2 regions of the Pseudoalteromonas sp. MQS005 genome follow, and region 1 is predicted to be linked to the other one. Evidence: predicted binding sites of a transcription regulator. Region 1 holds the regulator's gene; the other holds the start of a gene.
What was found. Region 1 encodes LexA, which represses DNA repair genes until DNA is damaged. Its sites were predicted from a motif close to TACTGTATNNNNATACAGTA; they were not measured.

Region 1 (6,667 bases):
AGCCAATAATAAGCCCCCGCCATAATAGAAAACACCGCGCCCGTTACGAGCACATAATGAAAGTGTGCAACCACAAAATAGGTATCATGATATTGGAAATCGGCAGGTGTAATCGCTAGCATCAACCCCGAAAAACCACCTAAAGTAAACAACACAATAAATGCGATACTAAACAGCATTGGCACTTCAAAGCTAATAGACCCGCGCCACATAGTCGCCACCCAGTTAAATACTTTTACACCGGTAGGTACCGATATCAACATAGTCGCGTACATAAAAAACAACTCACCCGCCACGGGCATACCTGTGGTAAACATATGATGCGCCCACACAATAAAACTCAACAAAGCAATCGAAGAGGTGGCATAAACCATAGAGGCATAACCAAATAGTTTTTTACGTGAAAAGGTGGGAACAATCGTAGAAATAATGCCAAAGGCAGGCAAAATCATAATATAAACTTCAGGGTGACCAAAAAACCAAAAAATATGTTGGAACATCACCGGATCGCCACCACCAGCGGCATCAAAGAAACTGGTCGCGAAGTATTTATCGGTGAGCACCATAGTAACTGCACCAGCAAGTACCGGCATAACTGCAATAAGTAAAAACGCCGTGATCAACCATGTCCACACAAATAACGGCAGCTTCATCCACGTCATACCCGGAGCACGCATATTTACTATGGTGACCACCACATTAATGGCCCCCATAATCGAACTAATACCCATAATATGCACAGCAAATACAAACATTGCTGTGTTGTCGTTACTATAAGTGGTGGAAAGCGGCGCGTAAAAGGTCCAACCAAATGCAGGGCCACCACCGGGCATAAATAATGAAGCTAATAGGATTAAAAACGCAAACGGTAAAATCCAAAAGCTCCAGTTATTCATTCTCGGTAAGGCCATATCTGGCGCACCAATCATTAGCGGGATCATCCAGTTTGCCAAGCCGGTAAAGGCTGGCATAACCGCACCAAACACCATTATTAAACCATGCACTGTGGTCATTTGATTAAAAAAGTGAGGATCAACCAGTTGTAGGCCCGGCTGAAATAACTCAGCTCGAATAACCATCGCCATTGCCCCACCAATTAAAAACATGGTGAGTGAAAAAATTAAATATAAGCTACCTATATCTTTATGGTTGGTTGTAAATAACCAGCGCTTAAAGCCTGTGGCAGGTTGATGGGCATGATGAGCCTCATTGGTATTAGGTTGTTCTGCAATGCTACTCATTATTTAGCCTCCCCATCAGCATCCAGTGCCGCTTGTATCTCGCTCGGTTGAATTACATCACCAGTGTCATTACCCCACGCGTTGCGTTTATAGGTAATAACAGCTGCTATTTGCTTGATTGATAATTGCTTTGCGAAAGACTGCATAGCCGTACCTGGTTTACCGTGGAGCAAAATATCTATATGCCCTTTGATATCACCTATGACTATTGGGCTGCCTTTAAGGGCCGGGAAAACACCCGGTAAGCCTAAGCCAGTTGGTTGATGGCACGCCGCGCAGCTCGCCATATAAACCTGCTCACCAAGCGCCATCAGCTCCTCTTTTGGTACAACTTGGTCTAATAACGCAGCGTCTGCCTCAGCTGCTTTTTGTTTGGCTTGTTTAGCCTCTGCTAACCACGTTTTGAAGTCTTCTTCTGTTTTAGCTTCTACTACAACAGGCATAAAACCATGATCTTTACCGCAAAGCTCTGCACACTGCCCACGGTAAGTACCGACCTCATTAATATTGGTCCATGTTTCGTTAATAAACCCAGGGTTTGCATCTTTTTTAACGGCAAAGTCAGGCACCCACCATGAGTGAATAACATCATCTGAAGTCATTAAAAAGCGTACTTTTTGATTAATAGGTAGTACCAGTGGTTTATCGACCTCGAGTAAATAATTCGGGTTTTTATCAGCAAGGTTGGTTATTTCATTTTGAGGGGTAGCTAGCATGGAATAAAACTCAACGTCCTCCCCCATATACTCGTAATGCCACTTCCACTGTGAGCCTGTAATTTTAATGGTGAGATCAGCTTTGCTGGCATCCTCCATGGCAATTAAGGTTTTAGTCGCAGGAATGGCCATAACAATTAATATGACAAAAGGGATCGCAGTCCACAGTATTTCTACTTTGGTGCTTTCATGGAATTGGGCAGGGACAGCCCCTTTAGATTTGCGATGATGAATGAGTGCCCAAAACATAATGGCAAACACGATCACCCCAATCACACAACATATTAAAAAAATAGTCATGTGCAGTTGGTATACATTATTACTTATATCGGTTACGCCTTTACGCATATTATATTGGCTATTAGCAAGCACATTCTGCGAAAAAACAAACAATATAAGCCACAAGGAAGAACTCAGCTTACCCATGTGACGGCTCCTTTGATGCTATTGCTGACGCAAAGCGAAGAGGCATACGGCTTAAACGCCTATTCGTTATTTTTATTTTTTATAAGGGTGCTGGATTTAGTAAATGTGTGTTCTCAAAACGACTAAGCTGTGAGTTATTTTTATTCCAGCTCTTTAATAACTAGTTAAAAAATAAACAATAAGCAAGGTGAGTATGAAAAATAAACAAGGTGTATTTTTTAAAATGCGCAGCTAAAAAAATAGCAACTAGTCAGGCAATTAATCTAAGAGTCAGGTTTAGTAAGGGGTGTATTGAAATTACAGGATAGAAATATAAAAAATTGTTAACTTAAAAAAGCAGAGTAAATTTGTTAATTTATAAAGTATTTAGTGATTTTATTTATGATAGGAGAAGCACTTAACAACATATAGTCATACATTTGATAAGTTAGACATTGTGCTGCTAACAAACCCAGCGCCTAATCACTATTAAGCGCTAAATTATGCTTTAATACTACATCCAGTCAGCGTTACGAATAACACCTACCGCTAAGCCTTCAATATTGAACGACTCATTTTCTAAATCGACTTCAATAGCTGAAAATTCATCATTTTCAGCATGTAAGAGTACTTTTCTGCCCGCTTTTTCTAAACGCTTCACGGTTACATCGTCGTCAACACGGGCAACAATAACTTGTCCATTTTCGGCAACTTGGGTTTTATGCACAGCAAGTAAATCACCATCCATAATACCAATGTCTTTCATACTCATACCGTTAACACGCAATAAAAAATCGGCCGCAGGTTTAAACATTAAAGGGTCAATTTTACAGTGGCTTTCTACATGCTGTTGCGCCAATATTGGCTCACCGGCAGCAACCCTGCCAATTAAAGGCAAGCCCAACTGCTCTGGCTCCTCTTCTTCAACAAGCTGAATGCCCCGACTCGCGCCTGGCTTCATTTTAATAACACCTTTTTTGGCCAGTGCTTTTAAGTGTTCTTCTGCAGCATTCGCACTTTTAAAACCCAGTGTTTGTGCAATTTCGGCACGTGTAGGAGGCATACCAGTGTCTTTAATAAACACTTTAATGAGTTCGAGTATTTGCGCTTGGCGTTTCGTTAATGGTCGCATACAACTGGTTTTCCATACAGTACAATTAACTGTGAGTATATACAGTTATTTAAAAATCGCAAATATAAATTAATGCCTTATATGCCGTTATCATCAAACAGTAACCTACTTTAAAAGCAGGGTGATAAATGTAATTATTAGCAACGCATTATCATATTAATAAATTTTAATTCTCAATTACTTATCCAAGGAGCTAGCATGAGTATTTGGCATCAACCGATTACATTAGAGTTTTGTAAGCAATTAGATCAAGGTATTACAGGCCAAGGGACACTCATGAAAACCATGGGAATAGAGATCAGTGAAATTGGTGATGACTACTTAGTGGCAACTATGCCGGCAATTCCAGAGCATCATAACCCTATGGGTATCGTTCATGGTGGTGCAAATGTGGTGCTTGCTGAAACAGTAGCAAGTTATGCCGCTAATTTTGTAGTTGATTTCAATCGGTTTTATTGTGTTGGCCAAGAGATCAGTGCAAGTCATTTAAAGGCATCACGCAATGGCACATTAACGGCCACAGCGAGAGCTTATCATATCGGCAAACGCAGCTCGGTTTGGGATATTAAAATAACCAATAGCCGCAATGAGCTTTGCTGCGTATCACGGATGACCGCAGCCGTAGTTGAGCGAAAAGGCTAGTAAGTCAATTAACCAAGGTTGAAGTTAAATTACTTTTCGAGAGGGTAAATAGTAATTTCTACGCCTGCACCAATTGCAGATATACGTAACAAGGTATCTGCATGTAAGGCTTGGTTAAAGCATTTTGGCGAAGTGCCAGACTCAAACCCAATATCGAAAGTTCTGCGTGAACAACTCAACCATTGCTTTAATGCATTGCGTGAACACGACTCGATTAACTCACACAAGTGATTAATCGCTTTATCTGGCGTGGTTATTTCACCTGCAACCTCAATGCGAGCAAGTTGACGGTATTCGTCTTTATCATAATGTAAAATAGTTGCGACCTTTTTTAAATCAGCAACTAATACGCTAATATCTTGCTTTGACTCAAGCTCTAGATCTACATTTAAAAATTGAATTTCCGACATTATCTCGTTTTTACCCTCTATTAATTTCATTGCAAACTTTAACGCAGTTTTACCGTTATACCAAATCAACAACGCAGGAATCACCTCATTAACGCATTTTTAGCGTTAGCCTCTGAATATTGCCCACTATTTACTCCTCAAAAACGCCCTCTACAAAATACGCAAATTAAAATTAAAGCATGCCGGTGGCAGTTTACTTTTTTATTCTAGGCCTTAAACTAGGCGCTCCTGTAGTTCACGTATGTGATGGATATGATTCGGTTTATTTTAGCTTTGTTGGCTTGCTGTGCTTGTTTTTCAGCAATGGGCGAACAATTTACGCGGTTTTCGAGTGCCAAAAAGCACTTAATTAATACCCTTCCCGAAAACGCTAAAAGTATTTATTGTGGTTGCGATATAAAAAAACAAGGCAAAAAGTTAGTACCCGATCCTACCCATTGTGGCTACGTGCCTCGCAACACACTAACCCGCTCAGGCAAAGTAAATCAACGTGCATTGCGAATTGAATGGGAACATATTGTCCCTGCATGGGAATTTGGTCACCAGTTACAATGTTGGCAAGATGGTGGGCGTAAAAACTGCCGCAAAGTTAGCGCTAAGTTTCGCATGATGGAAGCCGATATAAACAATTTAGCCCCTGCAATTGGTGAAATTAACGCCGATCGCTCAAACTACCGCTTTGGCATGTTAGCCCAAAACGCGACGCAATATGGTCGCTGTGAGGTTAAAGTTAATTTTAAACAACGTGTTGTTGAACCGCCTGTTCATGCACGTAAACGCATTGCCGATGCGTACTCTTACATGCAAAAAACGTATGGTTTAAAAATTTCAGCTAAACAACAAAAGCTATTTAATGCTTGGCAACAACAAGCTTATGCTGCTAACACAAATAGTAAAAAGCTGTAAGTTTAAATTAAAAGCGTGTAACACACGCTTTTAATTAACCTATAACGCTTGGTGTGGTCCAAATATTTCGTAGTGAATGTTTGAGCTTTGCACACCTAAATCAAGTAACTGGCCTTTTACGTAAGCCATAAATGATGCTGGTCCACACAAATAAAATGCCCCTTCGCTAATAGGTAATGATGCCTCAAGCACCGTTAAATCCATTAGCCCAGTGAAATCACACTCCTCGCCACCTTGATTAAACCAAGTAAATGTTTTTAGCTGTGGATGCATTGCCGTTTGCTGCGCTAAATACCCTTTAAATGAAAATTCGCGGCTGTTTTCACACGCGTGCAAATAACTAATCGCTTGATTTTTATCACCACTAAGTAGCGTTTGCAGCATCGCCATCATCGGGGTTTGGCCAACGCCTGCTGAAATAAGTACCACTGGAGTTGCCTCATTTTTTAAAATGAAGTCTCCCGCTGGCGGGTATAACTCTACTCGTGCGCCTTGCTCTAGTGAGTGTAAATAATTAGACACCACGCCAGGCTTTGGTTGGCACTCTTTTTTAACGCTAATACGATAGTTTTTAGCATTGCTCTTTTGCGAAATAGAATACTGGCGGATCTCTTCATATTCTGCGCCCTCAGGCTTAACTTTAATGCCAATGTACTGTCCTGGCTTGTAGGTAATAACTGCTTTACCATCCACAGGTGTCAGCGTAAAACTAGTTACGAATTCAGATTCAACATGTTTATCAGTAATTTCAAACTGGCGCGTGCCTGCCCAGCCACCATGGTTGTTTTTACTGTGCGCATACAATGCCGCTTCTTCGGTAATACAAATATCAGCAAGTACACCGTAGGCCTCGCGCCACGCATATTCAACATCGGCAGTAAACTGCTCAGGAATAAGCTCTTTTAACGTACCGATTAAATGTGCGCCCACAATAGGATAATGCTCAGGTAAAATATTTAGGCTGGTATGCTTATGATTAATTCGCGCTAGCGCCTCTTTTAACACGGCTAAATTATCAATATTTTGCGCGTACGCAGCCAACGCATTAAATAATGCAAATTGCTGACGACCCGTTTCCTGATTAGTCATATTAAAAATATGTTTAAGCTCGGGATTATGACTAAACATGCGCTTGTAAAAATGATCGGTTACGACCGTACCTGCCTCTGCAAGCAATGGCACCGTGCTTTTAACTATTTGTATGGTTTTATCGGA
Region 2 (6,667 bases), on a different contig from region 1:
CTATTTACCTAGCGTATGACCGTAATAGTTCAATACTTGATTTAGTTAGCAACGCATGGGCTGGTTTTGGTGCTGCATTTGGTCCACTTGTCTTGTTTAGTCTTTACTGGAAACGTATGAACTTAAAAGGGGCTATTAGCGGTATGGTTGTTGGTGCTTTAACAGTGCTTGTATGGATTTATGCGCCTATTACCATTAATGGTGAGAGCTTGAGCAGTGTAATTTATGAAATCGTCCCAGGCTTCATTTTAGCGAGTATTGCTATTGTGGTAGGAAGCCTTGTGACAGCTGAACCGAAAAAAGAAATTACTGATCTGTTTGATGAAGTTGAATCGTCATTGTAACTGATTAGCTAACGTAAAGTGTTGGTTTTTATAAATGCCAATCAGTTTAACTGGTTGGCATTTTTTATTGGCTGACCTTTAGCAGAGACCATTTATCTCGTTTAAACAGCTGAGATTATGACGCTTAATCACCGATTACTTGCCTTTAGCTATTATTATTTAAAGGCATAAAAAAAACTGAATTCGAATAACGAATTCAGTTTTTTTAATAATTACTATTGAGCTTTTAAAAGTACTAACTCGCTGCTTTCTCTTTTATATCTGCAACGTTATCTGACTTTGTTTTTTTAGCCTTGGCGGGTACTTCTTTACCACCTTTAAGTACGGCCATAAAGTCGTCTTTACTTTTTGCAATCTCCAGCGCGAGCGACTCAACCTGTTGTTCACTTAGTGGTACATCTACTTTTTCAAGCATGAGTTCTAGTGACTCGGCAATATCGAGCATTTTGTCATAGGCATCAGCTTCTTTTTTAGTAGTAAACGTCATGCGCTCGACTCCGTTTCGTTCTACAACATATTTAACAACAACAGCCATGATTTCTCCTGCTTACTTACGTGGCAATATGATTAATTTAAATCATTAGATTACTGTTTTTATATACAGTACAAGCTTGCGCGCGTTTTTGCAAGCTTTAGCCTTATTTTATCTGCAGCTTGGTTGACAATAAAGAGTAACTCTACTTTATTTATTAAGTCACTTTATAACGCGTTGCAGTAAAGGAGTCGCAAGGAGTGATTGTTACCGTTAGTACTTAGTAACCACAACGTTATGTAAAAGTGCTGGGTGTAAATAATCAACGAATGTTCATGTAAGAACACAAAAGGAAATAGTATGAAATTAATTAAAATCATCTCATTAGCCGCTGCTTTATGTTTATTACCTATGGGTACCACCTTTGCGCAAAGCGATATGCTATCAGAGCAGATGCAATCAGCCGTGGTTAATATTAATACTGCTGATTTAAAACAGTTAATTAAGTTACCAGGTGTCGGCAAGAAAAAAGCACAGGCAATTATCGATTATAGAGAAACTAATGGTGATTTCGCATCACTTGAAGATCTAGCTAAAGTAAAAGGGGTGGGTAAAAAAATGCTAGCCAAACTTGATGGAAAGGTGGCGTTTTAACTTAAAAGGGCGCTATGCGCCCTGATCAAACTGTTTTAAGGCAGCACCAAGGTGCTTTTTAGCAAAATTAACATCTACGGGGGCAGTTAATAGCGGGTAGCTTAAACCAGCCACAATCAAAAAGGGCACGAGTAGCCATCCTTCAAAAAGGGTAAATATTAAAAAAAATGGGCTTAGCAGCATAAGCTTTACAATACGCATTAACACTCTGTCACTAGGAGAGAGCATACTTAACGAGATCGCAATAACGGTTTGTCTTTGACGAACTTTTAAGTGTTTAAGTTCGTCAACGTGGCTTGAAAAAAAAGTAAACATATTAAAGTGACTTTTTAGAGATTAATCGACTGGCCACTAACGCAAAAAGTGTGGCGGTAAACAATACAAAAATAACTTCCATCCATGCTGGCATACTTAAGCCTGCAAATTGCCAATCTATGTTTCCGCAATCACCGGTTGCCTCAAAAAATTGCGGTATCCAATGATGTAATGGCATAAACTCTGGAAAATTCGGCTCAAACTCACAGCTAAATGCAAAGGGGTCAGTGGTTGTTTGCATTTCAATGTGTTCACGAGCTATTAGTAACCCCCATACACTTGAAACCCCCCACACTGTATAAGCGACAATACGGACTACGAGGTTGTTTGGTTTACTGGCGCCAATAATACCTGCAAAAAGTAAACCTAATACCGCGGTGCGTTGGTAAATACACATAATGCACGGTGCTAACCCCATGTTGTATTGAAAAAAGAGCGCGATGACTTCAAGCAGAAAAACAATCCCACTGAATAATAACCAAGGTGTACGTTGAGTACTTAAATTAGCAAGCCAGTTCATAACAAATCCGTATTTAAATAAGGGCTTAGATTATGACGTAGGATAAACAGCGGAGCAAGTAAAAGGGAAAAGTGAGAAGCTATGAAATTTCCTAGCTCCTCAAAGTCGGGGAAGCACTTAATGCCCAGAATTCGCTACAGGGATGTGGTGTTGTATTATCCCCCAGTCATAAAACAAACTGGTTATTTCACTCAAGCCAAAATAAGTCGCGCTTAACCCAACAAAGGTAAGCACAAAAGTGTAAGGTAAAGCCATATACACCATTCGACCGTAAGATAGGCGTAACACGGGAGCTAGTGTTGATGTCAGTAAGAATAAGAAAGCAGCTTGACCATTAGGGGTGGCCACGCTGGGTAAGTTTGTGCCGGTGTTTATCGCCACTGCAAGTAAATCAAATTGGTCTCGAGTTATTTGACCTGCTTTTAGAGCTGCAGCAACTTCATTTATATATACAGTGCCGACAAATACATTATCACTGACCATTGAAAGCAATCCATTAGCGATAAAAAACATCACCAATTGTAAGTGCCCTTCAAATGTTAGTACCCAAGTAATCACAGGGGTAAAGAGTTGTTGATCGATGATTACTGCAACCACACTAAAAAATACACAAAGTAGTGCCGTGAAGGGGAGGGCTTCTTCAAAGGCTTTACCGAGTTGGTGCTCTTCTATTATACCGGCAGACGACGTGGCTAAAATAATCACCGATAAGCCAATTAAGCCCACGGTTGCTAAGTGTAATGCTAAGCCAGTAATTAACCAGATAGCGATAAGTGCTTGAATTGTTAAATTAACTCTATCGCGTTTGGTGCGTTTTTTATCAAGTGTTTGTGCATGGTTTTTTAAAATAGCATGAATTGTTTCTGGCAGTTTTGCCCCATAGCCAAAGGTTTTTGTTTTTTCTAATAAAAAGGTCGTTAATAAGCCCGCAAAAAGCACGGGTAAAGAAACGGGCAGCATTCTTAAAAAGAACTCACCAAATAGCCAACTTGCTCGCTCTGCAATAATTAAATTTTGTGGTTCACCAACCATAGTACACACGCCGCCAAGTGCGGTCCCAATCGAGGCATGCATGAGTAAATTACGTAAAAAAGCACGAAACTCTTCAAGCTCTTGACGGTTTACCTCTTTTACTTGGTTATCATCGTTAATATCGTGCTCACTAATAAAATCTTTTCCTGAGGCCACCTTGTGATAAATACTATAAAAGCCCATTGCCACCGCAATAACAACCGCCATTACAGTTAGGGCATCCAAAAAAGCTGATAAAAACGCAGCAGCTATTGCAAAGGCAAGCGATAAAACGGTTTTACTTCTTACTGAAACCACTAACTTGGTAAAAATATACAGCAGCAGATCTTTCATGAAATAAATACCGGCAACCATAAAAATAAGTAATAAAAGCACATCTAGGTTTTGTGCTATTTCATGTTCAACTTGCGTGGTTGATGTCATACCAATTAATAGTGCCTCAATGGCAAGTAGACCACCAGGTTGCAGTGGGTAACACTTGAGCGCCATGGCCAGTGTAAAAATAAACTCAATAACCAGTACCCAGCCAGACAAATAAGGGTTTAATTGAAACAGCAGCGGGTTAATTATTAAAAATGCAATAATGGTGTATTTATACCATTGAGGTGCTTTACCTAAAAAATTTATAAATATTGCAGATGGGACACTCTGTTGCATGATTTTTCCCTAGGGAGGCGTTTAATAGTCTGGTTAATGTCATTAACTTAGTCCAGCTTATAGAGGGTGTAAACAACTAAATAATAATAGTCAAAGTGTCTGGTATGAATAATAGGTTGGCATTCATATTGTGTTTAAAACCTATCGGTAAAACTAGCGAATCATACAAGTAAAGTTGCCTTTTTAATCACATACCTAGGTAATTTAACTTACTTTACTTGTTAGTTGTGGCTTGTCTGGTACAATCAGTCAGTTAATCGTATGTAGCGATGTGATGTGAATTAATTCGAGTAGGAATTGAATGAGAATTTTTAAAGCGAAAAGCCCAGCAGGATTTGCTGAGGAATACATAGTAGAGTCAATCTGGAATGGTGATTTTCCTCCAGGTTCAATTCTGCCTGCTGAGCGTGAACTCTCAGAGTTAATTGGTGTTACTAGAACCACATTACGAGAAGTATTACAGCGATTAGCTAGAGACGGTTGGTTAACAATACAACATGGTAAACCTACTCGCGTTAATAACTTTTGGGAAACCTCAGGATTAAATATCCTTGAAACACTGGCACGTTTAGATGAAGATAAAATGCCAGAGCTAACCGATCAGTTACTCTCAGCACGTACTAATATCAGCGCAATTTATACCCGTGCAGCTATAAAACTTGCACCAGAGCGTGTTATCGAAATTTTATCACAAAGCGATGAATTAGAAGACAGCGCGCAAGCGTTTGCAGATTATGATTATAAAGTTCATCATGAATTAGCTGTTGCCGGTAATAATCGCATTTATGTGCTCATCCTTAATGGCTTTAAAGGTTTTTATTCTAAGATTGGCTGCCATTACTTTTCAGATCCTCGCACTCGCGAGCTTGCACGCCAGTTTTATAAAGACTTAACTAAGCTTGCTGAGAATAAAGAGCACGATGGTGCAATATTCATGATGCGTAAATATGGTCATCAAACCGGTGAAATATGGCAACATATTCGCGGTGATATGCCTAGCGATATTATGGATTAGTAAAAAGAACCTGCTTAAAGCAGGTTTTTTTATGATTAAAAATCAGTCCATTTATCAAGCGTTCGCTATTTTAGAACGGTGCTATCTATAAATACGATTGTTAATTTATTTTTGATAGCCATAGAATAATGTTTAATTAAATATGGTTGCTATTGTAATTTTAAAATTAGTGCCCATATTAGTAATCAGTATTGCGTAAGCAATTGACAATAAACTCAAAATATTTGGAGAATAAAATGGGTGTATTAGTAGGCCGTCAGGCACCAGACTTTACCGCTGCAGCTGTTCTAGGTAACGGTGAGATTATAGATAGCTATAACCTTCACGAAAAAATCAAAGGTAAAAAAGCAGTAATCTTTTTCTACCCACTAGATTTCACATTTGTATGTCCTTCTGAGCTTATTGCTTTTGATAAGCGTTATGCAGAATTCCAAAAACGTGGCGTAGAAGTAATTGGTGTTTCTATCGATTCACAATTCTCACACAACGCATGGCGTAACACGGCTGTAGCAGACGGCGGTATTGGTAAAGTTCAATACGCACTAGTTGCAGACGTTAAACACGAAATCTGTAAAGCATACGACGTTGAGCACCCAGAAGCGGGCGTTGCATTTCGTGGTTCTTTCCTAATCGATGAAGAAGGTAACGTACGTCACCAAGTAGTGAACGATTTACCACTGGGTCGTAACATCGACGAAATGATCCGTATGGTTGATGCACTAGCATTCCACAGCGAGCACGGTGAAGTATGTCCTGCTGGTTGGACTGAAGGTAAAAAAGGAATGGACGCAAGCCCTGAAGGCGTTGCTAAATTCTTATCTGAAAACGAAGGCGAGCTATAATTTAGCCCTCTAGTTTAAGAAAAAAAACCGCCAAAATGGCGGTTTTTTTATTATTTTAAATTAAAACGAAAAGCTAACTTTAGTGTAAATGTAACGACCACGAGGGTTGTGTACACCCGATGCGTAACCATACAGATCTGAATCACCGTCACCAATTGCAAACGGTGGCTCTTCATCAAATAAGTTGTTCACACCTAGTGATACTTTTGCTGACTCAGTAATACGGTATGATGTTTGTAAATCTACCAGTACTTGTGAATCAACAGTACGTGATGTATTACTATCGAAGTCTAAGTTACCATCGAAGTCAATATCTGGCGTATCTTCAAACTCACCTACATAACTAATGTTCATGTTTGTGTTGAACTGACCAATTTCCCAGTTAGTTGAGAAAATCCAGCGATGCTCTGGGTAACCATATTCGCCGGTATAATCGCGGCCGTCTTTTTCAAATTTATCTTGATAAGCCCATTCTAAATTGAATTTTAGTAAGCCTAAATCATCCAGTGAGTGATTGTAGTTTGCTGAAATATCAACGCCCGAAACTTCTTGTGATGACACGTTTTCAAAAGTACTGAAAATCTTTTGAATAGTCCCTAAACTGTCTGTACCTGAAGGAGGTAAGCGAACACATACGGTACTGTTTTGGTTATTACACTCTGAGTTGTAAATTGGACCAAACTCTTGCTCATCAATTTTATTGTCTTGGGTGATACTCCATACATCTACACTCAAACCAAAGTCAGTTGTAGGTGCCCAAATAAAGCCGACGTTCCAAGATTCAGACTCTTCAGCCTCTAAGTCAGGATTACCAGC

Region 2: the regulator LexA is predicted to act here: its motif matches at 931-950, upstream of A9479_RS02390 (YebG family protein).

The regions. Positions count from the first base shown of each region.
Region 1 is NZ_LYRQ01000010.1:69,735-76,401, forward strand. It holds gene ctaD (cytochrome c oxidase subunit I) at 1-1,241, opposite strand, end outside; gene coxB (cytochrome c oxidase subunit II) at 1,241-2,383, opposite strand; gene lexA (transcriptional repressor LexA) at 2,877-3,494, opposite strand; gene A9479_RS05450 (PaaI family thioesterase) at 3,693-4,136, shown strand; gene A9479_RS05455 (hypothetical protein) at 4,166-4,546, opposite strand; gene A9479_RS05460 (endonuclease) at 4,799-5,452, shown strand; gene hmpA (NO-inducible flavohemoprotein) at 5,492-6,667, opposite strand, start outside.
Region 2 is NZ_LYRQ01000003.1:64,226-70,892, reverse strand. It holds gene putP (sodium/proline symporter PutP) at 1-344, shown strand, start outside; gene A9479_RS02390 (YebG family protein) at 580-879, opposite strand; gene A9479_RS02385 (ComEA family DNA-binding protein) at 1,177-1,470, shown strand; gene A9479_RS02380 (DUF6170 family protein) at 1,483-1,785, opposite strand; gene dsbB (disulfide bond formation protein DsbB) at 1,787-2,305, opposite strand; gene nhaB (sodium/proton antiporter NhaB) at 2,423-3,994, opposite strand; gene fadR (fatty acid metabolism transcriptional regulator FadR) at 4,296-5,009, shown strand; gene A9479_RS02360 (peroxiredoxin) at 5,246-5,851, shown strand; gene A9479_RS02355 (TonB-dependent receptor) at 5,912-6,667, opposite strand, start outside.